3 regions of the Streptomyces sp. NPDC048196 genome follow, and region 3 is predicted to be linked to each of the others. Evidence: riboswitches for the same ligand, from Rfam matches in the RefSeq annotation. Region 3 holds a riboswitch; each other region holds the start of a gene.
What was found. Region 3 has a riboswitch for cobalamin ahead of AB0E02_RS20100 (HoxN/HupN/NixA family nickel/cobalt transporter). Riboswitches for the same ligand answer to the same signal wherever they lie in the genome.
Positions count from the first base shown of each region.

Region 1 (9,300 bases), on a different contig from region 3:
ACCGGTGCCCACCGCGCCGCGCCCGCCACCAGCCGGGCCGCCAGCGACGGTTCCGCCGCCCAGTGCACATGCAGGTACGAGGCGTGCACCCCGCCCGTCACGAAGCCCTCCACCCGCCGCTCCGGATGCGTCAGCCCCCAGGCCGGCCGGGTGCCCGCACCCGGCTCCAGCACCGTGCGGTGGAACTCGTGACCGCGCACCCGGGTCCCGGCCGCGGCCAGCGCGTTGTCCGCCAGCGCCACCGCCTCCCGGTAGCCCAGCGTGAGGCGTTCGGTCATCCGGGCCTCGGCGGGCAGCACCCCGCACATCGGCTTCCCGTCGATCGCCCGGGACAGGTACAGCAGCCCGGCGCACTCGGCGGACACCGGCGCCCCCGAGGCGGCCAGGTGGGCCACCGCGGCGCGCAGCGGTGCGTTCGCCGACAGGTCCGGCGCGTACACCTCCGGGAAGCCGCCGCCGATCACCAACCCGCGCGTACCGGGCGGCAGTTGCTCGTCCCGCAGCGGATCGAACGGCACCACCTCGGCGCCCGCCGCGGTCAGCAGCTCGGCGTGCTCGGCGTACGAGAACGTGAACGCGGCGCCGCCCGCGACGGCGATCACCGGCCGCTCCCCGGACGCATCCGCCCGGACCTCCGCCGCCGGGTCCCAGGGCGCGTCCGGCAGCTCCGGCACCGTCCGCGCCAGCGCCAGCAGCGCCGTCAGGTCGCAGCCCTCGCGCACCCGCGCGGCCAGCTCCCGCACCGACGCAAGGGCCTCGGCCCGGCGTTCGGCCACCGGCACCAGCCCCAGGTGCCGGGACGGCGTACCGGCCCGGCCGTCCCGCCGCAGCGCACCCAGCACCGGCACGCCGGAGGACTCCATCGCCTCCCGCAGCAGCGCCTCGTGCCGGTCCGAACCGACCTTGTTCAGGATCACCCCGGCCAGCCGCACCTCCGGGTCCCACGACGCGAAGCCGTGCACCAGCGCGGCCACCGACCGGGACTGCGAGGAGGCGTCCACCACCAGCACCACCGGCGCCCGCAGCAGCTTCGCCACCTGGGCCGTCGACGACAGCTCGCCCATGCCGGACGCCCCGTCGAACAGCCCCATCACGCCCTCGACGACCGCCAGGTCCGCGCCCGCCGCACCGTGCAGGAACAGCGACGCGACCCGGTCCGGATCGCACAGGTACGCGTCCAGGTTGCGGCCCGGGCGGCCGGTCGCCAGGGAGTGGTAGCCCGGATCGATGTAGTCCGGGCCCACCTTGTGCGGCGAGACCGCGAGTCCCGCCTCGGCGAACGCCGCCATCAGACCGGTGGCCACGGTGGTCTTCCCGGCCCCGGACGACGGTGCGGCGATCACCAGCCGGGGAACGGCGCCCGCGCCGCTCATGCTGCACCCACCTTGCTCACCACTCGATGCCCCGCTGGCCCTTCTGGCCCGCGTCCATCGGGTGCTTGACCTTCGTCATGTCGGTGACCAGGTCGGCCACGTCGCACAGCGCCTGCGGGGCGTTCCGGCCGGTGATCACCACGTGCTGGGTGCCGGGCCGGTCGCGCAGCACCGAGACCACCTCGTCGGTGTCCACCCAGCCCCAGTGCAGCGGGTAGGCGAACTCGTCGAGGACGTAGAGCTTGTAGGTCTCCGCGGCGAGGTCCCGCTTGACCTGCTCCCAGCCCTCGCGGGCCGCCTCCTCGTTGCTGAACTGCGAGTCGCGCTGCACCCACGACCAGCCCTCGCCCATCTTGTGCCAGGCGACCGTGCCGCCCTCACCGGAGTCGCCGAGCACCCGCAGTGCCCGCTCCTCGCCGACCTTCCACTTCGCCGACTTCACGAACTGGAACACCCCGACCGGCCAGCCCTGGTTCCAGGCCCGCATCGCCAGCCCGAAGGCGGCGGTCGACTTGCCCTTGCCCAGACCCGTGTGGACCAGCACCAGCGGCCGGTTGCGGCGCTGGCGGGTGGTGAGTCCGTCGTTCGGTACGACGGACGGTTGTCCCTGCGGCATTACGCGGCCTTCCTGTTGCCGTGAACGGTCCTTGTGCCCTGAACGGTCCGTACGAGCGCGGAGACGCTGTCCGCGCGCAGTGCGTCGAGGGTGACGGCGGTGCCGGTGAGGTCCCGGGCCAGCTCACCGGCCAGGCCCAGCCGTACCGGCCCGGCCTCGCAGTCCACGACGACGGAGGCGGTGCCGTCGGCGGCCAGCAGCCGCGCCGCGCGGGCGGCCCGGATGCGCGGCTCGGGGCCGGCGGTGGCCCGCCCGTCGGTGACGACGACCAGCAGCGGGCGGCGCGCGGGGTCCCGCATCCGCTCCACCCGCAGCACGTCGTGCGCCGCGAGCAGCCCCTCGGCCAGCGGGGTTCGGCCCCCGGTGGGCAGCGACGCGAGCCGCGCCGCACCGGCCTCGACCGACGACGTCGGGGGCAGCGCGACCTCCGCGCCGGCGCCCCGGAACGTGATCATGCCGATCTTGTCGCGCCGCTGGTAGGCGTCGAGCAGCAGTGAGAGCACGGCGCCCTTGACCGCGCTCATCCGCTTGCGCGCCGCCATCGATCCCGAGGCGTCCACGACGAACAGGACCAGATTGCCCTCCCGCCCCTCGCGCACCGCCTCGCGCAGATCGTCCCGGCGCACCAGCAGCCCGGTGCCGTGCCGCCCGCGCGCCTTCTGGTGGGGCGCCGCGGCCTGCACCGTGGCCGCCAGATGCAGCTTGCCCAGAGTGCCCTGGGGGCGGCGGGCCCCGGTCGTCCGGCCGTGTGCGGTACGGGCCCGGGAGCGGCGGCCGTCGGCGCCCTCGCCCAGCCCCGGCACGTCCAGCCGCCGGGCCTTGAACGGCTCGTCGGCCGCCACCGCCGGCTTCTCCGCGGCCGCACCGCCCTGTGGCTGCGGCCGGGCCCCGGCCTCGTCCCCGGACGCCTCGGGCACGGGTTCGGGCGCCTGCGGGGCCTCCTGCTCACGCTGCTGCGGCAGTCCGTCCCCCGGCGGCACCGACGCCTCCTGGGGGCCGCCGTCCTGGGGGCCGCCCTCCTGCGGCGGCACCCCGCCGCCCGGACCGCCCCCCTCGGGCCCGCCGTCCGGACCGTCCGGCTCCGGATCGTCCCCGCCGTCCGCCGGGTCGTCCTGCCCGGCGAACTCCTCCAGCGTCCGGTCGAGCTTGTCCTCGTCGAGGCCGGGGGCGTCGAAGGGCGCCCGACGCCGGCGGTGCGGCAGCGCGAGCAACGCGGCCTGCCGCACGTCCTCCTCCCGGACCTCCGTCCGCCCGGCCCACGCGGCCAGCGCGGTGGCGGTCCGCGCCATCACGATGTCCGCGCGCATCCCGTCCACCTCGAACGCCGCACAGGTCGCCGCGATCTGCCGCAGCGCCGCGTCCCCCAGCACCACCTCGGGCAGCAACTCCCGGGCCGCGGCGATCCGTTGCCGCAGCGCGTCCTCCTCGGCCGCCCAGCGCGCCACGAACCCGGCCGGATCGGCGTCGTACGCCAGCCGCCGCCGGACCACCTCCACCCGCTGCGCCGGCTCCCGGGAGGCCGCGACCTCGACGGTCAGCCCGAACCGGTCCAGCAACTGCGGCCGCAGCTCGCCCTCTTCGGGGTTCATGGTCCCGACCAGCAGGAAACGGGAGGCGTGCCGCACGGAGACGCCCTCGCGCTCCACGTAGGAGGCGCCCATGGCGGCGGCGTCCAACAGCAGATCGACCAAGTGGTCATGGAGCAAATTGACTTCGTCCACGTACAGGATTCCGCGGTGGGCGTCCGCCAGCAGGCCCGGCTCGAAGGCCTTCACGCCCTCCGACAGGGCCCGTTCGATGTCCAGGGCGCCCACGAGGCGGTCCTCGGAGGCGCCGACCGGCAGCTCCACCATCCGCGTCGGACGGCTCTCGGCGGCACCGGAGCCGTGCGGCCCGTCGGGACAGCCGGGGTCGGGCGCGGCGGGGTCGCAGGCGAAGCGGCAGCCGGCCACCACGTCCACGGCCGGCATCAGCGCCGACAGGGCGCGCACCGCGGTGGACTTCGCGGTGCCCTTCTCGCCGCGGACCAGCACCCCGCCGACCGCCGGGCTCACCGCGTTCAGCAGCAGCGCCAGCCGCAGGTCGTCCATGCCGACGACCGCGGTGAAGGGGTACTGCCAGGTGGTGTTGTGCGCGCTCGTCATGCTGTGTCGTCCTCCACGTCGCCGGCCGGCCCGGATCCCGTCCCTTGCGTACCCCTCATGGCGCCCCCGGAGGCACGAACGGCAGCCCCTCCGGCACCCCCTTCTCGATCAGCCGCAGCAGTGCCCCGGTGTCCGCGTGCTCCTCGATCAGATCGCCCAGCCGGTCGAGCTGCTCCTCGCGCAGCGCGCCGAAGCGGGTGTCCGGGGCCGGGACGAACGCCCGGCCGGCGTCCGCCGCCACCCGCCGCAGGAAGGCCCGGCGGAAGGCGTCGCTCTCCAGCGAACCGTGCCAGTGCGTGCCCCATACGGAGCCGACCCGGCAGCCGTCGAGAGCGTTCCCCCCGCCATCGGTCATGAACGCCTCGTCCCCGCCCGTCACTTCGGCGACGCCGTGGTGGATCTCGTAGCCCTCCACCGGCTCGCCGAGCGCCTCGCCCACCGGCCGGGCGAGCGTCTTCTCCACCGCGAAGCGGACCCGTACGGGCAGCAGCCCCAGGCCCTCGACGGCGCCCGCCTTCGACTCGACCTCGTCGTCGATGTGCTCGCCGAGCATCTGGTAGCCGCCACAGATGCCCAGCACCGGGCGGCCCTCGGCGGCCCGCCGGGCGACCGCGTCCGCCAGCCCGCGCTCGCGCAGCCAGGCCAGCGCGCGGACCGTGCCGCGGGTACCCGGCAGCACCACCAGGTCCGCGTCGGCCAGTTCCTCCGGCCGGTCCACGAACCGCACCACCACGCCCGGTTCGGCGGCCAGCGCGTCCACGTCGGTGAAGTTCGACATCAGCGGAACGGCGCAGACCGCCACCCGCAGCACGTCCGCGCCGTGCGGCGGGGCCACCACGCTCTCCCGCACCGCGCCGCGCAGCGACACCCGGAGGCCGTCCTCCTCGTCGATGCCGAGCCCGTGCGCGTACGGCAGCACGCCCAGCGTCGGCCGCCCGGTCAGCTGCCGCAACATGTCCAGACCGGGCTCCAGCAGTGTCACATCGCCCCGGAACTTGTTGACCAAATACCCCGCGACCAGCGCCTGGTCCTCCTTCGACAGCAGCGCCGTGGTGCCGAAGAAGGACGCGAAGACGCCGCCGCGGTCGATGTCGCCGACCACCACGACCGGTATCCGGGCGGCCCGGGCGATGCCCATGTTCACGATGTCGGTGCGCCGCAGATTGATCTCGGCGGGGCTGCCCGCGCCCTCGCAGATGACCGCGTCGTGCGTACGGCGCAGTTCGGCGAGGCAGTCGGTGACCGTCCCCAGCAACTGCTCCCGCCCGCCCGCGTACGGCGTCTCCCCGGGGGACGACCCCCCGGGCCCCCCGAAGTACCCGCGCGCGCTCAGCTCACCCACCGGCTTGCCCAGCAGCACCACCTGGCTGCTGCGGTCGCCGCCCGGCTTGAGCAGGACCGGGTTCATCAGCGCGGTCGGTTCGACCCGGGCCGCGGCGGCCTGCATCGCCTGCGCCCGGCCGATCTCCGCGCCCTCCCGGGTGACGAACGAATTGAGCGACATGTTCTGCGCCTTGAAGGGCGCCACCTTCACGCCCTGCCGGACCAGCCAGCGGCAGATCCCCGCCGTCACCACGCTCTTGCCCGCGTCCGAGGTCGTACCGGCCACCAGCAGCCCGCCGCCGAGCCCCCCGGCCGTCCCGCCTTGCCCGTTCACCGGCGCTTCCTCCCGCTCGTGCTGCCCCTGCCCCTGCCGCCTGCGATCCCGTGCCGCACCGCGCCCGCCGTCAGCCGTCCCGCCACCGTCGCCACCAGCGCCAGCGCGCTCACCCGCCGCGACAGCCGCACCGCCCGCTCGATGTCCGCCACCGCGGGCGGCCGCGCCGCGCCGTTGAGCACCGGACGGTGCTCCACCCGTCCGCCGTACGCCAGCGTGCCGCCCAGCCGCACGCCCAGCGCACCCGCGAACGACGCCTCCACCGGGCCCGCGTTGGGGCTCGGGTGCGCCCCGCCGTCCGCCCGCCAGGCCGCGAGCGCACCACGCCGGTCGGGGCCCGCGAGCACGGTCAGCGCGGCGGTCAGCCGGGAGCCGGGCCAGCCGGCGACGTCGTCGAGCCGGGCCGCGGCCCAGCCGAACCGCCGGTAGCGCGCGGACTTGTGACCCACCATCGCGTCCAGGGTGTTCACCGCCCGGAACGCCACCAGACCGGGCACCCCGCCGAACGCGCCCCACACCAGGGCGCCCACCACCGCGTCCGAGGTGTTCTCGGCCACCGACTCCACCACCGCGCGGGCCATCTGCGGCCCGTCCAGCGCCTGGGGATCGCGGCCGCACAGATGCGGCAGCCGCTCCCGCGCCACGTCCAGATCGCCCGCTTCCAGCGCACCGCCGACGGCCCGCGCCTCCCGGCCCAGCGAAGTGCCGCCCAGCACCGCCCAGACGGTGGCCGCGGTCAGCGCCACCCGGGCGCCGCGGCGGTGCCGTACGGCCCGCTCCAGCAGCGCCGCGCCGGCCGCCGCACCGCCCGCGCACAGCACGGCGTGGGCCGCGCCGCGGCCCCGGTGGTCGCGCCACAGCCGGCGCTCGACGGCGGCGGCGGCCCGGCCGAACGCGGCCACCGGATGGCCGCGCCGCGGGTCCGCCGCGATCAGGTCGCCGAGGAAGCCGAGAGCCGCGCCGCACGCATATCCCGCGTGTTCGCCGCGCATCGGATCAGGCCGCCGTCGTTCCTCGAAGGGGCCCTGCGGCAGCGGGCAGTGGGGGGCGGGGCGGGCGGCCGGGCATGGCGGTATGTCCTCACTCAGGGTCCTCGCCCTGGCTCGACGTGACGGCGACCAGAGTCTCCTGGCTCCCGGATCGGCGTGTCCCCCGGCCTTCCCGCCCGTACGTCGGTACGGACCGTGGCCCTCGTCGGAGGAACGCTCCCCGGTGACAGTGGCGGGACCGCGCCGGATTCTCACCGGACTTCCTCATCTGTCGCCGATTGGCCCCGGCAGTCCACCACGGTCCGCGAGGCCCGTCAACTCGCCCTTGACCTGCGACGCTGTCCCGCGGCAGGCCCTGTGGCGCACGCCACAGGGTGGCGGTGGCGTCACGGACGGTTGCCCCCGTCCCTGATTCCACGTCACTATCTGGTGCACGGTGGCGAAGGGGCCGCCGGAAGGGGGCTGGGGGATGCCGGAGCACGTCGACCACCACGAGGACCGTCAGGAGATCCGCCTCAGGGTCACCGGGACGGACAATCCGCAGCAGGACCTCGACGACCTCCGGGCCTGGCTGGAGCGCGAACCCTGGCTGGGCCGGCGGGAGCACACCTGGGAACACCGGCCGCAGCCCCCGCACCTCACGGCCGACGGGGACGAACCGGGCCCCGCCGACATGGCCGTGGGCGTGGACGACCTGATCCTGGTCATCGTCGGCGCGATCGCCACCGAGGTCACCAAGGGAATGAGCATCGCCGTGCGGGAATGGCTGCGGCGCCGCAAGGAGGAGCGGGCCGCCGGCGAGGAACCCGCCGTCGAGGTCGTCGGCGACGGCGGTCCCGCGCGCCCCGATCCCGGCAGCCCGGCACACGAGAGTGGCAGCACCGGCGAGGACTGAGCCGGATGTCCGAATACGACGCGCGGGGAAAGATCAACCGGGCGCTGCTGATCGGTGTCCACGACTACGCGACGCTGACGCGCCTGCCCGCGGTGGCGGACAACATCGGCGAGCTGAGCCGCGCGCTGACCGCCACGGACCTGTTCACCGACGACGAGATCACGCCCTGCCGGCCGACCGCACCCGAGGAGCTGAGCCAGGCGCTCAAGACCGCCGCCGACGAGGCCCGCGGCCTGCTGCTGGTGTATTTCTCCGGCCACGGCTGGGTCGGCAGCGACGGCGGCGACCTGCAGCTGATGGTCGGCGGCTCGGTGCCCCGGCAGAGCCACACCACCGTCTCCTGGCAGGACGCGGTGCTCTCCTGCCTCGACAGCGCCCGCGCCGAACGCATCGTCATCGTCCTGGAGTGCTGCTACGCGGGCAACGCGGGCGGCGCCTTCCACTCCCACCGCAAGCCCATGTCGCTGCTGATGGCCGCCCAGCCCAACCGCCGGATCTTCAGCGGCGAGGAACCGGCCGGCGGCACCGTCTTCACCGGGGCCCTGGTGCAGATCCTCGAAAACGGCATCCCCGGCCGCCGGTTCGTCACCTTCGAGGACCTCGTACGGGAGCTGCGGGTCCGGCTCGCCGGGGAGCGGACGCCGATGGGCGACGTGTGGGAGCCCCGGTCGGCGAAGCAGAACACCGTCGACGACGTCGTGCTGTCCTTCGCCACCCCCGAGGCGCGGGTGCCGACGCCACCGCGGGTCCGCTTACGCCGCCGGTTCAACCAGCACGTCCGGCCCCGCCTGAAGCTGCTGCTCGCGCTCGTCACCGCCCTCGTGCTGATCGCCGCCGGACTCGTCGTACGGCAGCTGCTGCAGCCGCTGCCCGACTGCCCGCCCGCCCTCGAACTGCGGCTGCTGACCGCGCCGGAGGCCGAACCGACCCTGCGCCAGGCCGCGTTCGACTACGAGATGTCCGAGGCCAACACCCGCCCGCTGCAGGGCGAGGGCGACCTCCCGGCGGGGTGCCGGCGCGCTCAGATCACCGTCTACTCCGCCGCCAAGGACCAGATCGACCAGGGCTTCGCCGCCGCCGTCCGCTGGCAGGGCGAGGCCCTGGGCACCGGCCCGGGCGAGCCGGACGACAAGGGCACCGATCCGCTCTACCGGCCCGGCCCGCAACCCGACCTGTGGATCCCCGAATCCACCGCCGACTACGAGGAGGCCCGCCGCGGCATGCCCGCCACCGGCTCCCCGGCGACCCTGCACGACACCGGCCCGGTCGCCTACAGCCCGCTGGTCGTCGGCATCCCCGCCGGCAAGCGGCCGGCCGACGTCAAGCGGGTGGGCGCCTCCTGGCAGGACCTGCTCACCGGCACCGACAGCGGCCACCAGGACCTCAAACTGCTGCGCCCCAGCCCGGTGCTGTCCGGCACCGGCCTGCTGCACACCATCGGCCTCTACCTCGCCAACGACGGCTCGCACATCGGCTCCGCCGGCTCCCCGGACCCGGCCCTCGCCGAGGGCGCCGAGCAGCGGCTCTCCGCCCCGGGCAGCCAGTACGCGGACAGCACCGAGCTGCTGTGCTCACTGCGCCCGGCCACCGGCCCCGACACCGTCGCCACCGCCACCGGCCAGGCCC
Region 1 covers NZ_JBEZMM010000030.1:73,109-82,408, reverse strand. The annotation lists gene AB0E02_RS26010 (cobyrinate a,c-diamide synthase) at 1-1,373, opposite strand, end outside; gene cobO (cob(I)yrinic acid a,c-diamide adenosyltransferase) at 1,390-1,989, opposite strand; gene AB0E02_RS26000 (putative cobaltochelatase) at 1,989-4,133, opposite strand; gene AB0E02_RS25995 (cobyric acid synthase) at 4,189-5,790, opposite strand; gene AB0E02_RS25990 (cobalamin biosynthesis protein) at 5,787-6,782, opposite strand; cobalamin riboswitch at 6,912-7,047, opposite strand; gene AB0E02_RS25985 (hypothetical protein) at 7,249-7,674, shown strand; gene AB0E02_RS25980 (caspase family protein) at 7,680-9,300, shown strand, end outside.
Region 1: it holds a riboswitch for cobalamin, as region 3 does, so the genes downstream of both, AB0E02_RS25990 (cobalamin biosynthesis protein) here and AB0E02_RS20100 (HoxN/HupN/NixA family nickel/cobalt transporter) in region 3, are expected to answer to the same signal.

Region 2 (9,300 bases), on a different contig from region 3:
CGTCCTCCTTTCGCGGCGACTCGACCATCTTGGCACCTGCGCGGACACTCAACGGCTCTGACGATGGGACCTTCCATATCCGCCCCGGGGCGGCGTTGCAGCCATGCTGCGATGTTGCGCACGCGAACGCCAACTAGACCAGACGGCAGAGTCCTTGGCCGCCACTCTCCTGAGACCTCCGCGGTCACCACGGTGATCGGGGGCGTGGCGCGCGGCGGCCCAGTGCAAGATCGCACCGTGGGCTGATGGGATGGGGACGGGGACGTAGACGGGGATGGGTCTCGGGCTTGCGATGGGGTACAAGCCGCGGAGCCGCTCGGGGAGCGTCCGCGTTGCCCCGCCGCACCGGCTGCTCTTACCTGCCGCAGCAGCAACAGCGAGGCAGGGCCTGTTCCGGGCCGACGTCATGAGTCTCGGCAGCGCCGGCCGCATTGGGCCGGGCGGCACGCAGGGCGTCGTCCATGGCTTGAAGGGCTGCCGCGACCGAGGGGAACGACGCCGGGCTCTGTGCGTCGGCACTGGACGATGCCGACTGGTCAGCTGAGGTTATGGGCGGTCCGTCCAGTGGTCATCCTTTGGATGACGAATTACTTGTCATCCAAAGGATGACGTGGTACAACGGTGTCAGTGAGGCGCATTGGCAGCAGCTGCCCGACCGTCCCTGGAGGTGTTTTCCGATGTTGATGCGCACTGACCCCTTCCGTGAGCTCGACCGGCTGGCGCAGCAGCTTGCAGGCCCGGGTACCTGGTCGCGACCCTCCCCGATGCCGATGGACGCCTACCGCGAGGGCGACCAGTACGTGGTGGCCTTCGACCTCCCCGGCGTCAGCGCGGACGCGATCGACGTTGACGTCGAACGGAACATGCTGACCGTCAAGGCCGAGCGCCGGCCCGTGGCGAAGTCCGACGACGCGCAGATGGAGCTGTCGGAACGGCCACAGGGCGTCTTCTCCCGCCAGATCGTGCTGGCCGACACGCTGGACACCGAGCGCATCCAGGCCGACTACGACGCAGGCGTGCTCACCCTGCGCATCCCGATCGCCGAGCGCGCCAAGCCCCGCAAGATCAGCATCGGCGTCGGATCCGGCCGCACGGAGATCTCCGGCTGAGCAGGACAGACGAGGGCTGAACAGCGGCGGAGGACGGGTTTCTGATCTCCCCCTCGCCCGTCCTCCGCGCCCATGGACCGAGGAAGGGGTGGCGGCCGCCGTGACTGTGCGACGTGAAGCGTTTCTCGACCATGTGAAGGAACGCGGCGAGTACGAGACCTTGCAGGAAGCCGAACGCGCGGCCCGCGTGGTGCTCGCCCTGCTGGGCGCACACCTGGTTGGCGAGGTACGCGCCCAGCTGGCGGCGCGTCTGCCGGAAGGCTTCGCCCTGATCCTCCTCAACCCGCTGCAGAGCGCCGAGCCGCTGCCACCTGAGCGGTTCGTCCGGGCGACGGCGGCCTGGATCGAGGGCGCGACCGAACAGACCGCTGCCTGGGACGTCAGCGCCGTCCTCAGCACCGTCGCCGACGCCGCCGGCGACGACCTCCTCAAGGAGATCCTGCTCCAGCTTCCCGCGGGCTACGACCTCCTCTTCGGCCACCCTCAGCCCATCTGACCACTCCCCTGGTGACCGCACACCGGCCACCACGACCGGTGGCAGAAAGGCCACCACGACCGGTGGCAGAAAGGCCACCACCGCAGTGGGCCTGACCAGAGCGCACCGCTCCAGTCCCGGTGACAGGGCGCCCGAGCAGTTGCTGAAGGAGGTCCACCACGACGACCGCCTGCCCAATCCGCGGGGCTCGCCTCCTCGGGGGTGTCACGGGCGCTGAAAGCTTGACGCCGCGGAGCAGTCATCACGACGGGCCGTTGCCCTCCTTGCCATCCGGCCATCCCACCGGTCATTCAGCCGGCAACTGTTCGCTCACCCCAGGTCAGGTTGCCAGCACAGCTCGTGCCCGAGCCCGCGCGAGCTGGGACAGCGCCCCGGGAGGACCCAGGCCAGGCTGCCTACGGCGCTCCCATGCGCCCGCCGCAGGGCTGAGCCTCAGGGCTGAGCCGCAGGGTTGAGCCACAGGGCTGATCCGCAGGGTCGAGCCACAGGGCTGATCCGCAGGCCGGCGAGCTTGGGCCGAATGGGCTGCCCCGCAAGCCGTTGGGGCGCAAGAGGACGGCCGACGTTGTCCTAGCAGGCGAGTGAGCGGGACGGACCGTAGCGTGAAAGGACCGGTCTGGGTGCGGGCGGGCCGGGCAGAAGGGCGCAGAAGGGACGGTGGCCATGGCGGGTATGGATTACGCAGCGCTGTTCGCCGCCACCCCGAGCCCGTATCTGGTGCTGGGGACGGATCTGGTGATCGTGGAGGTCAACCAGGCATACCTCGACGCGACCGGCCGGACGCGGGAAGACCTGATCGGGGAGTACGTCTTCGATGCCTTCCCGGACAACCCGGACGACCCCGAGGCCGACGGGGTACGGAACCTGAGCGCCTCGCTGCACCGGGTCCTGGCCACCGGCGAGCCCGACCCGATGGCACTGCAGAAGTACGACATCCCCATCATGGGCCGGCCCGGGGTGTTCGAGGAGCGGTGGTGGTCCCCGGTCAACACGCCGATCCTTGCCCCGGACGGCACGGTGGTGTGGATCATCCACCGGGTGGAGGACGTGACCGCGTTCGTCCAAGCCCGCACCGGTGCCCGGCCGCCGACCGAGCAGCTGACCGAGCGCGAAGCGCTGGAGGCCGAGCTGTACGCGCGGGCCCGAGAGCTGCAGCGGCTGAACGAGGAGCTGCGGCAGGCCCACTCCCGCGAGCGCCAGGTGGCCGTCACCTTGCAGGAGGGCATGCTCCAGTCACCGGATTTGGCCCGGCACCAAAACGTCGCCGTGCGCTATCTGCCCGCAGCCGGATCGCTGAACGTGTGCGGTGACTGGTATGACGTGGCAGACCTGACCGACGGCCGCTTCTCGGTGGCGGTGGGCGACGTCGTCGGCCACGGCCTGGAGGCCGCCGCCGTCATGGGAATGCTCCGCAGCGCGCTGAGCGCAGCCATCCGCGCCCTGGAGCGGCCCGCCCAGGCGCTGGAGGTACTGGGGCTGTACGCCCGCTCGGTCGACGGCGCGCTGAACACCACCGCTGTCAAAGCACTGGTCGATCCCACAAGCTGCCTGATCATTTACAGCAACGCCGGCCACCCGCCCCCGATCCTGGTGCACGCCGACGGCAACTGCGAGCTGCTGGACCAGGCCACTGACCCGCCCCTGGGCGTTCGTCCCCTACACGTCCCACGCCCCCAGGCCACGGCCATCTACAGCACCGGCGACACCCTCGTTCTCTACACCGACGGCCTGATCGAACGCCGCGACGAAGACATCGACACCGGCCTGGCCCGGCTGGTAGACACCCTCAGCCAGTCCAGCCGGCTCGCCCCGGAGCACATGGCCGACACCGTCCTGGCCCGCCTCGGCCTGGCCGGCGGCGGCCGCGACGACATCGCGCTGGTCATCGCCCGGCTGTAACCAGCGCCCTTCCTCACCCGAGATCACCGTCCCGGGCGAACGTTGAAGACCTTCGGTGGTCCCCTCGCTCCCCCGCCGTTGAGCAGATCGAGCAGGTCCGGCAGCTACCACAGCTGGCTGCGTAGGTCCCAACCGGAGGCGTTTGTCGACGAGTTCGGATGCATCCGAGGGCTTGCGAGCTCTGAATGTCGACGAGCCTTGAGGCCACTCGGGTGCGCGGACAGCTCAGTCAGAAGCTGCGAAGAAGCCCCTCGAACTGATCGCGCTGCAACCCACCGGTCCAGCCCATACTCTGAGACTCGGCATCGAGTTGGTCAAGCGACTCGGCCAAGGAGGCATGGGCGAGGCATGGGCCGCCCGGGACCGTACCCTCCACCGCGACATCGCGCTCAAGCTGCTCGACCTCGATCGCCTCCGCGGTGGGCGAGGGAACCATGGCCGTCATGCTCGTCCACCGATACCTGGAGCAGTCATGAACGGCCGGCCGCTGCCGTGCAGCCGGGAGCAACTCGGCTCGCTGTTCCTGTTCGAGAGACCGTCCCCCGGACCAGCTCGCCCTGCTCTGCCGCGAAGGCCGGGTCCCCACGCGGCCGTCTCCCTGCGACTGAGACAGAGCCGCTGCCACCCAGCCCCGTCGTCAACCAGGCTAACGGTCGAGGACATCCCGGAGTTGGGCTCGGCCCGTGATGCCGAGCTTGGGAAAGATCTTGTGCAGGTGGAAGCCGACGGTGCGGGGAGAGAGGAGGAGCCGGGCACCGATCTCACGGTTCGTCAGGCCCTGTGTGGCCAGGCGGGCGATCCGGAGTTCTTGCGGGGTCAGGTCGGCCACGGCCACCGGGGCACCCGAGGAGGCCACGGCGACGCCGGCCGCGCGGAGTTCGGCGGTGGCCCGCTCGGTCCAGGGACGGGCGTCGAGGCGTTCGAAGGTTTCCAGGGCTCCGGTGAGCAGCGGGCGCGCCTGTGCGGACCGTCTGCGGCGCCGTAGGAACTGGCCGAAGTCGAGCTGGGTGAGGGCGTGTTCGAAGGGCCATCGGGCGCTCGCCGGGTCGGCGAGGGCTGCCCGGAAGTGCGGTTCGGCGGCGTCGGGATCGCTCAGCAGGGCCGAGGCCCGGTGCATGATCGCGGCGAGGCGTGCGGAACGGGGCGCTGTGCCCAGGGCGTCCTCGGCCGCCCGGAGCACGGCCCGGGCGTCGTCGGTCCGGCCGATGCGCACGGCGGCCGCGGCGACGTCGGCCACGTGGTGGAGCGAGGCGTGGTGGTGCACGGGGGCGGGGTGGGGGTCCTGGGTGAAGACGCGGCGCAGGTGCTCGTATGCCGTCGCGTGGTCCCCCTCCGCGAGTGCGGCGAGGCCCAGCGCGTGGCAGTGGCGGACGTACAGGCTGCGGGAGGCCCGCAGGTCGATGCCGCTGTTCTTGCTGTTCTCGCCGTTCTTGCTGTCGTCGGCGAGCCGTGCGCAGGTACGGAGGCGTTCCGCATTGTTCAGCCCGGCCGTCGCGGGACACACAGCTGCTAGCTGCTCATTGGGGAGCGGCGCGGGCGGGGCCACCGACGGACAGCACCGCCCGCGCCGGGTGACCGGATCCGCTGGCACGGGGGGAACCCTCGAATCCGCGTGTGCCGACGACCAATCGGCTACTTCAGGGCGGCGGCCGCCTGGGGGTAGCAGCGGCCGGCCGGGAACGGCGTGGGGTTGTCCAGCCGGTGGCGAACCCCAGCACGGCGCCTCGGTCGAGGGCGAGTGCGGCCAAGAACCCGGGGCGACGGGCATCTTGGGCCAGCCGTATCAGGCAGGTGTGGGCCAGCGCTGGTTCCTCGTGCCACGGTGGTGCGCCGAAGGCGTCGGCGTACACGGCGCGGATGCCGTCGACATACGGCGAAAGCTGCTCGCCGGAGACGAGGCGGACGCTCCCGCTCATCAGGAGACCGCTGTGGCGAGGGCACGGGCGACCGGGTGCAGCGCGGCGTACTCCAGGGGCGCCGACGGGTCGATCGAGACGTCGAGTGGTGCGGGCTCGGCGCCCGCCCGGACCAGCAGGTCCCCGATGGCGGCGATCATCGCGCCGTTGTCCGTGCACAGCTTCAGCGGCGGGACGCGCAGGGTGAGGCCGGCAGCGGCGCACCGCTCCTCCGCCAGCGCCCGCACCCGGGAGTTGGCAGCGACACCGCCGACCACGACGAGGGTGCCGACGCCATGGGTGGTGCAGGCGGCGACCGCCTTGCGGGTCAGCACGTCGGCGATCGCCTCCTGCAACGAAGCCGCGCCGTCCGCCACCGGCAGGACCTGCCCGCGATGCCGCTCCGCCCACCGTGCGGCCGAGGTCTTGAGGCCGGAGAAGGAGAAGCCGTACGGGGCGTCGCGGGGCCCGGTGAGCGGCCGGGGAAAGGCGACAGCACGGGCGTCTCCCCCACGCGCTGCCCGGTCGATGGCCGGGCCGCCGGGATACGGCAGTCCGAAGACCCGGGCCACCTTGTCGAAGCACTCGCCGGCGGCGTCGTCCAGGGTGTCGCCGAGGTGCACGATCGGGTCGCGTGCCAGGTCGCGGACGAGGAGGAGGGAGGTGTGGCCGCCGGAGACGATCAGTACGACGCAAGGGTCGGGCAGCGGCCCGTGCGCGAGGGCGTCGGCGGCGACATGACCGGCCAGGTGGTGCACGCCGTACAGCGGCACCCCGAGCGCGTACGCCAGTCCCTTCGCGCCGGCGAGTCCGACCTGAAGGGCGCCCGACAGGCCCGGCCCGGTCGTCACGGCGACCGCCCCGATGTCGGACATGCGCAGCCCGGCCTCCCTCAGCGCCTGGTGAACGACCGGGGTGAGCGAGTGGACATGGGCCCGGGCGGCGATCTCGGGCACCACCCCGCCGTACCGCGCGTGCTCGTCCATGCTCGACGCCACCGCATGCCCCAGCAGCCGTCCGCTCTGCACCAGCCCCGCGCCCGTCTCGTCACATGAGGACTCGATGCCCAGCACCACGGGTTCTCCACGCATGCCGTTCCCCTCTCGCACACTGCGGCCAGGCTAATTGCTAGATAGTTGTTATTGCGCAGCATATGCAACAAGTTCTGATCGCTGCCGCCAACCTGGCGCTGCAGCTGGTTCGCCCTGCCGCCAGGCAGGCGCGTCGTAAGAGGGAACCCGGTGAAAATCTGGGACTGCCCCGCAGCGGTGAGCGGGACGACAGCCGTCAGGAAGCACTGGGGTCGCGAAGAGGCCCTGGGAAGCGACGGCCAGTAGATGCCTCGATGCCTCGTACCCAACAAGGCGCGCCCGCGAGTCCGAAGACCTGCCACTGCCCGTACGCCGCCAGGCGTGCGGTGACCTCCGCGGCTCGACGGCGGCCGGCGAATCCGGCGGGCCACCGCTCGCTCCGTCCGTCGTTCCCCTCGCGCCCCGAGCCGTTTCCGCGACTCGCGAAGGAGAGTTGACGTGACCGACCAGCGCACCCTCTTCCTCGACCAGTACTCCGGCAAGGTGCTCGCCTCCTACGGCTGGCCCCAGTACGGCTTGCTGTCCAAGCTGGTCGAGGAGGGCATCGCCCTCCACCAGGGCGAGCGCTTCGGGCTGCCCAACCTCCTGGTCGCCCTCGGCACCGCGTCGACCGCGCCGGCAACATGTCCAAGCGGCAGTCGGCGACCGGTTTCCACTTCTCCCGCGCGGGCGGCACCTGCCCGCTCTGGAACGTCTACGAGGCGTTCGCCGCACCCGGCCGCATCCACGTGCAGATCGCCGCCATGCCCGACGGGCAGCGGTACCTGTGGACCGCCCGCACCGTCACCCGCTCCCGCGGCGGCTGGGGCGAACCCGGCAAGACCTTCGCCATCGGACTGGGCTGCGAGATCCGCCACGCCTCCCGACTCGTCTACTCCGACGGCCTCGACCTGGACAACGCCTCCGCCGCCACGCCCATCGGCATGGGCTGCCGCGTCTGCGAACGCCTCACCTGCCCGCAACGCGCCGTGCCCCCGCTCGGACAGACACTCGCCATCGACGAGAACAGCAGCGCCTACGTGCCGTACCCGGTCGCGGGCCGGAGCGCCGCCTGCTGACCCCTCAGCCGAGTTGACCACGCTCCAGGTCAATACACCTCGGCAGTCGCGGACTGGGCATCGCCCTGGGCTTCAGGCATTCGTGGCCGCGTGACGCGGATGAGTTGCGCAAGGCTCCACGGGTGATCGGCACACTGAACCCGCTTCTGGGCTTGTTGTAGCGGGTTCGTGCGAGCGCCCGAGCGCCGGCACCGAGCAGGCCGCGGCCCTGACCATCGCAGTTGTCGTCCGAGCCACCCGCCCATTCATCTTGAGGTGGAAGCCGATCCGGTGGTCGTTCGGGAATCGGCCGCTCAGTGCGGAAGTTCCACCAGCCCGCTCTCGTAGGCGATGATGACCAGCTGAACCCGGTCGCGGGCGTCGAGCTTCGACAGCAGACGGGTCACGTACGTCTTGGCGGTCGCGATGCTGATGCCCAGGTGGGTGGCGATCTCGCTGTTGGACAGGCCCGTGCCGACGAGGCCCAGTACTTCGCGTTCACGGTCGGTGAGCGAGGCCAGGGTGCGTCCGTTCCTCGTCGCCCGGGCGGGGCGGTGGCCTGCGAAGTCCTTGATCAGGCGGCGGGTCACGCTGGGAGCGATCAGCGCGTCGCCCGCGGCGACCACCCGGATCGCCGCGAGGATGTCGTCCACCGCCATGTCCTTGACGAGGAACCCGGCCGCGCCGGCTCGTAGCGCCCCGTAGACGGATTCGTCGTCGTCGAAGGTGGTCAGCACGAGGACATGCGCGGTGCTCGGGCCCGCGACGATCTGACGGGTCGCCTCGATGCCGTCCATACCAGGCATGCGGAGGTCCATCACGACGACGTCGGGCCGGACGCCCACGGCCAGTTCGACCGCCTCGCTACCGGTCCCGGCCTCCGCGATGACCTCGATGTCCAGGGAGTCGGTGATGACCATCTGGATCGCGGTCCGGATGAGCGGCTGGTCGTCGGCGAGCAGGACGCGGATGGTCATGAGATTCCTGACGGAACGGGGAGGCGGGCGGTGACCCGGAAGCCGCCTTCGGGGCGTGGTTCGGCACGGAAGTCACCGTGCAGCAGGCCGACGCGTTCGCGCATGCCGATGAGTCCGTATCCGGAACCCGAGCTGTTGGCTCGGCCGGGTCCGCTGTCCAGGACCTCGATGGAGAGTTCATCGTCCTGGCAATCGATGAACACCTGGCAGGAGTTGGCCCCGGCATGACGCACCACATTGGTGACCGCCTCCTGAACGATCCGGTAGGCGGACATGTCGATCTCGGGCGGCAGTCGCCGCCGCTCGCTTCGCCAGCGCACGTCGACCCGTACTCCGGCCTCCGTCGTCCGCTCGGCCAGCCGGTCGATGTCCGCGAGGCCGGGTGCCGGGTCGAACGGCGCCGTCTCCGCCTGCTGCCCGGGCTCCGCCTGGCGTAGCGCGCCGAGCATCCGGCGCAGGCCCGAGAGCGTCTCCCGGCCGGCGGACTCGATCGCTCGCAGCGCGCCACGGGCCGCCGCCGGTTGGGTTTCGACGACCCGGCCGGCCGCACCGGCCTGCAGGGCGATGACGCCGATGCTGTGCGCGACCATATCGTGCAGCTCGCGGGCGATGCGCAGCCGTTCGGCGGTGACCGCCTGGGTGGTCAACTGGGTGCGCAGTGCCTGGGCGTGCCGCCGGTCCTCACGTACCGAACGCCCCGTCAGCCAGGCGACAATGGTGACCAGGACCATGACCAGCACAGCGGACGCTCCGGGACTGGTCCCGAGCAGCAGTCGGACGAGCACGTAGCCGGCCA
Region 2 covers NZ_JBEZMM010000002.1:241,103-250,402, reverse strand. The annotation lists gene AB0E02_RS04730 (hypothetical protein) at 1-28, opposite strand, end outside; gene AB0E02_RS04725 (Hsp20/alpha crystallin family protein) at 678-1,109, shown strand; gene AB0E02_RS04720 (DUF2267 domain-containing protein) at 1,210-1,605, shown strand; gene AB0E02_RS04715 (SpoIIE family protein phosphatase) at 2,269-3,504, shown strand; gene AB0E02_RS04710 (hypothetical protein) at 3,734-3,949, opposite strand; gene AB0E02_RS04705 (helix-turn-helix transcriptional regulator) at 4,151-5,008, opposite strand; gene AB0E02_RS04700 (hypothetical protein) at 5,142-5,420, opposite strand; gene tsaD (tRNA (adenosine(37)-N6)-threonylcarbamoyltransferase complex transferase subunit TsaD) at 5,420-6,490, opposite strand; cobalamin riboswitch at 6,579-6,808, shown strand; partial or broken gene AB0E02_RS04690 (short-chain fatty acyl-CoA regulator family protein) at 7,093-7,548, shown strand; gene AB0E02_RS04685 (response regulator transcription factor) at 7,842-8,504, opposite strand; gene AB0E02_RS04680 (sensor histidine kinase) at 8,501-9,300, opposite strand, start outside.
Region 2: it holds a riboswitch for cobalamin, as region 3 does, so the genes downstream of both, AB0E02_RS04690 (short-chain fatty acyl-CoA regulator family protein) here and AB0E02_RS20100 (HoxN/HupN/NixA family nickel/cobalt transporter) in region 3, are expected to answer to the same signal.

Region 3 (9,300 bases):
GTGCACCCGGGCAGCATCCTGACTCCGCTGCAACGCCACGTCCCGCGCGAGGAGTGGCTCGCGCACGGCTGGGTCACCCCCGACGGCCGGCCGGCCGACGGCTTCAAGACGCCACAACAGGGCGCGGCCACCGCGGTCTGGGCCGCGACCTCACCGCTGCTCGACGCGTACGGCGGTGCCTACTGCCAGGACTGCGACCTCGCGGACCCGGCCGACACCGACGACATGCTCGTCGGCGGTGTCAAACCCTGGGCCACCGACCCCGAAGCCGCCGCCCGCCTCTGGGAACTCTCCAGCGCCCTCACGGAGACGGATTTCTGAGCCGTCCGGGCGTCGCCGGCCGCCCTCGCCCGTGCCCGCGGTAACCGTCCGGCGGAAGTGACCGGCGTGACCGGCGCTCCCCGGCTCCCGCCGGACACCTGCGGTGCTGGGCAACGCCGACGGGACGTGGCACGATCGCGCTCGTGACCAGCAGACCCACCACGGCCCAGTCCCTGCGCGATCTCGCGCTGCTGCGCCGCGTCCGCGACCGGATCGACCGGGAGTACGCCCAGCCGCTGAACGTCGAGGCGCTCGCCCGTGGCGTGAACATGTCGGCCGGGCACCTCAGCCGCCAGTTCCGGCTGGCGTACGGCGAGTCCCCGTACTCCTACCTGATGACGCGGCGCATCGAGCGCGCGATGGCCCTCCTGCGCCGTGGCGACCTCAGCGTCACCGAGGTCTGTTTCGCGGTGGGCTGCTCGTCACTGGGCACCTTCAGCACGCGCTTCACCGAGCTGGTCGGGATGCCGCCCAGTGCCTACCGGCGCCAGGCGGCGCTCGCACCGGCGGAGCTGCCGCCGTGCCTGGCGAAGCAGGTGACCAGACCGATCAGGAATCGAGAAGCGCAGGTCACCGAGCGGCTCTAGCGTGGGAGCCATGGACATCACCATTCACACCAGCTTCCTCCCGCACGACGACCCGGACGCCTCCCTGGCCTTCTACCGCGACACCCTCGGCTTCGAGGTCCGCAACGACGTCGGGAACGGCAAGATGCGCTGGATCACGGTCGGCCCCGCAGGCCAGCCCGACACGTCGATCCTCCTGGCGCCGCCGGCCGCCGACCCCGGGGTCACCGACGACGAGCGCCGCACCATCACCGAGATGATGGCCAAGGGCACCTACGGCTGGATCCTGCTGGCCACCAAGGACCTCGACGGCACCTTCGAACGGGTGCAGGCCGGCGACGCCGAGGTCGTCCAGGAGCCGACCGAGCAGCCGTACGGCATCCGCGACTGCGCCTTCCGCGACCCCGCCGGCAATCTGATCCGCATCCAGGAGCTGCGCTGAGCCTGCCGGCGAGCGTAGCCATGACCACGGGGAGGGGGCGGGGCCGCGACGCCCCGCCCCCTCCGCCTGCCGGGTGAGCGCGTCGTCACGCGCCGGAACGCGGCCTCAGCCCGTGCCGGCGGAGCGCGCCGCCCAGCGCTTCTCGACGCCGGCCAGGCGCCAGTACGCCAGCGCCGCGGCCCACACCACCACGAACAGGCCGACGATGATGAAGCCGACGTTGTCGAGGTCGAGGCCGGAGACCCAGCCGGTCACCGGGTCGCTGAGGCCGAGCTTGTCGTGGAGCACGGTCACCAGCTCGATGGTGCCGATGAAGAGCGCGACGGCGATCGACAGGCCGGTGATGGTGAGGTTGTAGTAGACCTTGCGCACCGGGTTGGAGAACGCCCACTGGTAGGCGAAGTTCATGAAGGTGCCGTCGAGGGTGTCGAACAGGCTCATGCCCGCGGCGAAGAGCAGCGGCAGGCACAGGACCGCGTACCAGGGCAGGCCGGCCGCGGCGCCGCTGCCCGCCATCACCATCAGGGTGACCTCGGTGGCGGTGTCGAAGCCGAGCCCGAAGAGGAAGCCGAGCGGGAACATCTGGCCGGGGCGGGAGATGGAGCGGGTGAAGCGGCCCAGGAAGCGGTTCATGAAGCCCCGCGAATCCAGCTGCTGCTCCAGCTCCGCCTCGTCGAAGCGGCCTTCGCGCATCCCGCGGAACACCCGCCAGATCCCGGTCAGCGCAATGAGGTTGAGGGCCGCGATGAGGTAGAGGAACGTGCCCGAGACCGTGGTGCCGACGGTGCCGAGGATCTGGTGGGTGCGGGATTCGTCGTTGAGGAGGGTGCCGGCGAGCTGGGCACCGCCGGCGACGAGGGCGGCCATGACGACCACCACGCTGGAGTGGCCGAGGGCGAACCAGAAGCCGACCGACACCGGACGCTTGCCGTCGGCCATCAGCTTGCGGGTGGTGTTGTCGATCGCGGCGATGTGGTCGGCGTCGAAGGCGTGCCGCATGCCCAGGGTGTAGGCGGTGATGCCGAGTCCGACGCCGAAGACCTGGCTGCCGACGGAGTAGTGGTGGGGCACCACGAGCAGGAACAGCACGCCGAAGGCGACGACGTGCAGCCCGGCTATGACGGCCATCAGGCCCGCGGTGCGGACGGTGTCCTGCCGGCGCCAGCGGAACGTGGCGAGGGCAGGGGTGGTCGGGGTATCGGTGGACAGGGCCATCCGGCGGTCACGCTCCAGCACCTCGTGGATCACTTCGTGAGATGCCGTGGCCGGTCTCCTGGCTTACGGGTGCACGCGTCCTGCCCCGCCTTCCCGGCCGCAGGCTGCGGTCAGTGGCGTCGTACGCGCACCGTGCGCGTAGCGAAAAGGGTGGAAACTCCCCGATCACAGTGGCGAGGGCCGCTCCGGTCTGGGACCACGAGGTCCGTCACCGGCTTCCCGAGCACCACGGCGCGCCAACCTTACGGGTCGTCCGACGATCCCTTCAAGCCTGCACAACTGTGCAGGTATCCAAGATCACATTCTGTGACCTGCAAAGATGTCCTCATGCATCTCGTCCCGGCCGAGCGCGCCGACCACCGCACCATCGACGGCCACCGCGTCTGCGACGCCATCGCGGCCATCGGTGAGCCGGGCGAGGTCCGGGCCTGGGCCGACCGCTTCGCCCTGCTCGCCGATCCCGGACGCCTCGCCCTGCTGCTCGCCCTCCACCGGGCCGGCCCCATCGCCGTCTCCGACCTGGCGGTCGCCACCGGCATGAAGGACACCGCGGTCTCCCAGGCACTGCGCCTGCTCCGGGCCGCCGGAGTGGTCGAGGGCGCCAAGGACGGCCGGGTGGTGCGCTACCGCGTGGTCGACGACGCGACCGCGGAACTGCTGACGCAGTGCACGACGGCGGGGCCCGCCGTGCTGGACAGCGGACCCCGCGCCGTGCGGTCGCCCCGGACTACTTGACCGAACCGGCCATGATCCCCTGGACGAAGTGCCGTTGGAACGCGAAGAACACGATCAGCGGCACGATCAGGGACAGGAAGGCGCCGGGCGCCAGCACGCCGATGTTGCTGCCGAACTGCCGCATCTGCGACTGCAGGGCGACCGTCAGCGGCTGCGACTCGTTGTCCGCGAAGAGCAGGGCGACCAGCATGTCGTTCCAGACCCACAGGAACTGGAAGATGGCCAGGCTGGCGATGGCCGGGCGGCCCAGCGGAAGGATCAGCTGGGAGAAGATCCGCCATTCCCCGCCGCCGTCCATCCGCGCGGCCTCCAGCATCTCCTTGGGAATCTCCGCGAAGTAGTTGCGCAGCAGGAAGATGGCGAACGGCAGACCGTACGCGGTGTGGAACAGGATGACACCCGGGATGGAGCCGAACAGGCCGAGCGCGCCGAACAGTTTGGCCACCGGCAGCAGGCCGATCTGCACCGGCACCACCAGCATGGCGACCACGACCAGGAAGATCCAGTCCCGGCCAGGGAAGTCCATCCAGGCGAAGGCGTAGCCGGCCAGTGCGGCGATCACCACGACGGCGATCGTGGTGGGCACCGAGATCAGCACGGTGTTCCAGAAGGCCTGGACGATGCCCGAATCCTTCAGCAGCGCCGCGTAGTTGTCGAGCGACAGCCGGCCGGGCGCGGTCAGCGCGGTCCACCAGCCGCTGTTGGCGTTCGCCTCCTCCGTACGCAGCGAGGAGATGAACAGGCCGGCGGCCGGGGTGAGCCAGACCAGGCCGATGACCAGCAGGAACAGCTGGATCACGGCCCGGCTGAGCCGCTTCGCCGGGCGGGCCGACCGCCTGCGCGGCGGGACGGTTTGCTGGACGGTGGTCATGACTGGCTCCTGCGGAAGCGACGGATGTTGAGGGCCATGGCCGGCACCACCAGGAGCAGCAGCAGGACGCCGAGGGCGCTGCCCAGTCCCTGGTTGTTGCCGCCGCCGAAGGAGACCAGCCACATCTGCAGGGCCAGGACGTTGGCGTCCTGCTGTACGGGCCCGGGCGCGATGATGTAGACGAGGTCGAAGACCTTCATCACGTTGATCACCATCGTCACGAACACCACGCCCAGGACGGGCCCGAGCAGTGGCACGGTGATCCGGCGGAAGACCTGCCACTCGTTGGCGCCGTCCATCCGCGCGGCCTCCAGCACGTCCCGCGGCATCGAGGAGAGCCCGGCGCCGATGAGGACCAGGGCGAAGCCGGTCCAGATCCACATGTAGGCGCCGATGATGGCGGGGGTGATGAGGGCCGGGCCGAGCCAGGCGATGCCCTCGTACGGCGGGGCGAAGTCCTTCGCCGGGAGCTGCAGGGCGTACGACCCCGAAGCGAGACCGGTCAGCCGGTAGGAGCCGTCGGCCGCGGTGGTCGCCGTGCCGGCCACCTTGCCACGGGAGTCGACGGCCTCGACGGTGAGCTTCGGCAGCCCGCGTTCACCGCGGTCCACGGTGCCGGGCTTGCCGCCACCGCCGGGGGTGAAGTCGAGGTAGACCACACCGCGCAGTTCACCGTGGCCGGCCGAGGCCCCCGCGGCCCCGGCCGCGGGCCGCGCCTGGTGCGGCATGTCCTTCGGCGCGACACCGACCAGGCCGAGGTTGACGACCTGTCCGGGATCGGTGCGGCGCGTCGTGCGGTAGCCGCCGTCGGGGCGCTTGGTCAGCTGCTTGTCGCCGAGCCGGGCCTTGGCCGTCGGGAAGGAGGTGGACTCGCCCTGGAAGCTGTCGTGGATGCCGACGGTGACCGCGTTGAGCACACCGCGCTGCGGATCCTGCTCGTACGCGAGCCGGAAGATGATGCCGGCGGCGAGGAAGGAGATCGCCATCGGCATGAACATCAGCAGCTTGAACGCCGTCTTCCAGCGGATCTTCTCGGTCAGCACGGCCAGCACCAGACCGAGTCCGGTCAGCAGCGCGGGGGCGAAGACGACCCAGATCGCGCTGTTGCGGATGGCCCGGAGCGTGGCCGGGTCCTGGAACATCTGGGTGTAGTTGCCGACCCCGACGAAGGTGTCACCCGAGGCGTCGTACAGGCTGCGGATGACCGAGAACACGATGGGGTACGCGACGAGCGCCCCCAGCAGCAACAGCGCGGGGAAGAGGAACACCGCGGCGATCCGGCGGCGGCGCCGGACGGCGCGCCGCGCGGGGGCGGCGGCCGTCCGGCGGGGAGTGCCGCCCGGGGGGAGGGGCGGGCCGCCGCGCGTGGTGGCGGGCGGCACCGCTGAAGTGGTGGCAGGCATGGCTGGAGCCTCGGTCCTTACTTTCCGTACGCCTTGGCCGCGGCCGCTTCGAGCTTCGCAGTCGTGCCCTTGGGGTCGGACGGGTCACGCAGGAAGTCCTGCAGCAGCTTCCACTCGCCGGCGCCCTGGGTGCCGCCGAAGGCCGCCGGTGCCTGGTCGGACATGTCGAAGCGCACCGAATTCCCGGCGCCGGTCAGCGACTTGGCCGCGTTGCGGGTGACCTCGTCGTGGTAGGCGGACGCCGGCACCTTCTTGTTGGGCGAGATGTAGCCGCCCGCCTTGGCCCAGATCGCCGACGCCTCGGGCGTGCCCAGGTACTTGACCAGTTCCATGGCGGCCTTCTTGTTCTTGCCCGCCTTGAGCACCACCGCGGCGTCACCGCCGCTGACCACCGGCGCCTTGCCGCCGTCGACCGACGGGAACGGGAAGAACTTGGCGTCCTCGCCGACCTTCTTGTGCAGCTCGTCGGTGACCAGGGCGCTGACGAAGTCGCCCTCGTAGACCATGGCGGCCTTCTGCTCGGAGCCGAAGACCTGCTGGACGGACTCGGGGAAGTCGGTGCGCAGCGCGCCCGATCCGCCGCCGGCCACCAGGTTCTTGTCGCCGAAGAGCTTGCCGAGCGTGGTCAGCGCCTTGACCACGGAGGCGTCCGTCCACGGGAGCTTGTGGGCGGCCAGCTGGTCGTACTTCTCCTGTCCGGCCTGGGAGAGGTAGATGTTCTCGAACCAGTCGGTGAGCGGCCAGCCGGCCTCACCGGCGACCGAGAAGGCCGGGACGCCCGAGTCGGAGAGGGTGCGGCCGGACTTCAGCATCTCCTGGTACGTCTTCGCGGGCTTCACCCCGGCCTGCGAGAACGCCTCCGGGCTGTACCAGACCGTCGACTTGTGCGACGCCTTGAAGTACAGGCCGTAGTACGTCTTGTCGACCGTGCCGTAGTCCTTCCAGACCTGTGCGAAGTTCCGCTTGGCCTCGGCGCCGATCTCCGCCGAGAGGGGCGCCAGCCAGCCCTTCTTGGCGAACTGCTGCAACACGCCGACCTGCGGCACCATCACCACGTCGGGCGCGTTGCCGCCCTCGATCTGGCTGCCGACGACGGTCGAGACGTTGTCGCCGGTGGAGGAGAAGACCACCTTGGCGCCGGTCTTCTCGGAGAACCCGTCCAGCACCTTCTTGAAGTTGGTCTGTTCCACACCGGTCCAGACACCGGCCACGGTGAGCGTCTGGCCGCTGAGTTCCTGCTTGCCGCCGCCGGCCGAGGCGCCGCCGCCGCAGGCGGTGGCGGACAGCGCCAGGCCGAGCACGGCCGCGCCGGAGAGGGCGGCTCGGGTGTGTCGTACGGAGGGTCGTCTCATGGTGGTTTTCCCTTCGGGAGGACTGGCGGGGCGTCGGGGGGAGGGGTGTGGGGCTATCGGGGGGCGGGTACGGACGCGGATCCGGGGGCGTGCATCCACCAGGCGGCGGTGGAGCCGGGCAGCGTTCCCGCGGGGCAGTCGCCGCTGGCCAGCAGCGGGACGCCGGGGGCGGGGGCAGCTACCGGCTCGGTGCCGAAGTTGATGGCACAGACCAGACCGTCGCCGCGTTCGAAGGCCAGCACCTGGGGCGGGGAGGGGAGCCAGCGCAGCGTTCCCTCGCCGAGCTGGGGGAGGCTGCGGCGCAGCTGCAGTCCCTCGCGGTACAGGTGCCAGAACGACCGGGTGTCGGCCAGCGCCCGGTCCGTGGCGTGGTCGGCGAACCACTCCGGCTGCGGCAGCCAGGGCCGTGCCGCGTCGGTACCCGCGGTGAAGCCGAACGGGGAGGCGTGCCCGGACCAGGGGAGCGGCACCCGGCAGCCGTCGCGGATGTGCTGCCGGCTGCCGGTGCGGTGGAATATCGGGTCGGTCAGGACCTCGTCCGGCAGGTCGACGACCTCCGGCAGCCCCAGCTCCTCGCCCTGGTAGATGTACGCCGCGCCGGGCAGCGCCAGCATCAGCAGGGCGGCGGCCCGGGCCCGGGCGGGCCCGAGGCCTCCCCCAGACTTCGTCCGGGAGGTGCCCCCAGGACCACTGCTGGGTTCGGTCGCGTACCGGGTGACGGTCCGGACCTGGTCGTGGTTGTTGAGGACCCAGGTGACGGTGGAGCCGGTGCCCGCGATGTCGGTCAGCGCCTCGGAGATCACCGTGCGGAAGGTGTCGACGTCCCAGCGGGCGGTCAGCAGGTGGAAGAAGAACGCCTGGTGCAGCTCGTCGGGCCGGACGTACGCGGCCTGTTCGCTCGGGGTGCGCACCGAGACCTCGCCGACCAGCAGCCGGTCGCGGCCGTCGCGGGTGGTGTACTCCTCGCACAGTGCGCGCCAGTCGCGCCACACCTGGTGCACCTCGGGCTGGTTCCAGGCCAGCGGGTTGACCGAGTCGCGGGTCCGCTCGTCGGCCGCCGGGTCGGGGGAGTCGGGGAGCTCGGGGTGCTTGAACAGTCCGGCGGCCACGTCGATCCGGAAGCCGTCGACGCCGCGGTCCAGCCAGAAGCGCAGCACCTTGTCGAAGTCGGCGGGCACCGCGGGGTTGCGCCAGTTCAGGTCGGGCTGCTCGGGCGTGAACATGTGGAGGTACCACTGGCCCGCGGTCCCGTCCGCCTCGGTGACCCGGGACCAGGCGGGGCCGCCGAACATCGCCCGCCAGTTGTTGGGCGGCAGTTCACCGTCCGCCCCGCGCCCGTCGGCGAAGTGGAACAGCGCGCGGGCCTCGCTGCCCGGCCCGTCCTCCAGGGCCGCGCGGAACCACGGGTGCTCGCTGGAGCAGTGGTTGGGGACGATGTCCAGGAGGACCTTCAGGCCCAGCCGGTGCGCGTCGACCACCAGCAGGTCGAATTCGGCGAGGTCGCCGTAGACCGGGTCGACGTCGCGGTAGTCGGCGACGTCGTAACCGTGGTCGTGCTGCGGGGAGGGGTAGAAGGGGCTGAGCCAGATGCCGTCCACCCCGAGCTTCTTGAGGTACGGCAACCCCGTGCGGACACCGGCCAGATCGCCGATGCCGTCACCGGTGCTGTCGAGGAAGCTGCGGACGTAGACCTGGTAGATCACCGCGTCGCGCCACCAGCGCTGAGCCGTGTCCGGGGACGTGGTCCCGGTGGCCGGCCGGAACGCGGGGGCGGCCGGGCCGGTGAGGGGGAGGGAGGGCGCGTCTTCGGCCGGGGAGCCGTTGTCTGCGGTGGCGATGAGCATCTGCCGTGATCCCGTTCTTGCATGAGCATGCCGTGCGGCCTGCCGGGGTCGCTGTTATGCATGCATGTTAAGTAGGCATGTCTTTTCGGTGTCAACGAAAAGGAAAGAACTACTTGGCGGATGCCCCGATTTGTCCTGCATTCTGATGCGCGTCGACGCACGTCCGTTACTTAACAAGTAACTAGGCGAGAGAGGGGGAGAGGTCGGGCGAGGGTCAGCCGCGGCTGACGATGGCCCGCAGTTCGCGCTCCAGGCGCGCGACGGTGGCGTCCGTGCTCAGCCGGTGGACCAGCGCGTCGTGCATCACGGCCTGCACCGCCAGGCTCACCTGGTCGTAGCGCGGGCTCTTCAGTCGCGGCCGGGCGGTCAGCACCGCCCGCTTGAGCGTCGGCAGATACGGGAACCGCCGCACCAACTGCGGATCCGCGTACAGATCGGCCCACACCGGCGGCAGCGCGCCCTCGGTGAGCACCCGGCGCTGCACCGGCTCGGACGTCAGATAGGAGATCAGCGCGGCGGCCGTCTCCGGATGCCGCGAATGCGCGTTGACG
Region 3 covers NZ_JBEZMM010000019.1:53,928-63,227, forward strand. The annotation lists gene AB0E02_RS20085 (oxidoreductase) at 1-321, shown strand, start outside; gene AB0E02_RS20090 (helix-turn-helix transcriptional regulator) at 465-908, shown strand; gene AB0E02_RS20095 (VOC family protein) at 919-1,329, shown strand; gene AB0E02_RS20100 (HoxN/HupN/NixA family nickel/cobalt transporter) at 1,435-2,544, opposite strand; cobalamin riboswitch at 2,575-2,790, opposite strand; gene AB0E02_RS20105 (metalloregulator ArsR/SmtB family transcription factor) at 2,872-3,279, shown strand; gene AB0E02_RS20110 (carbohydrate ABC transporter permease) at 3,272-4,150, opposite strand; gene AB0E02_RS20115 (ABC transporter permease subunit) at 4,147-5,553, opposite strand; gene AB0E02_RS20120 (ABC transporter substrate-binding protein) at 5,571-6,905, opposite strand; gene AB0E02_RS20125 (glycoside hydrolase family 13 protein) at 6,959-8,749, opposite strand; gene AB0E02_RS20130 (ABC transporter substrate-binding protein) at 8,964-9,300, opposite strand, start outside.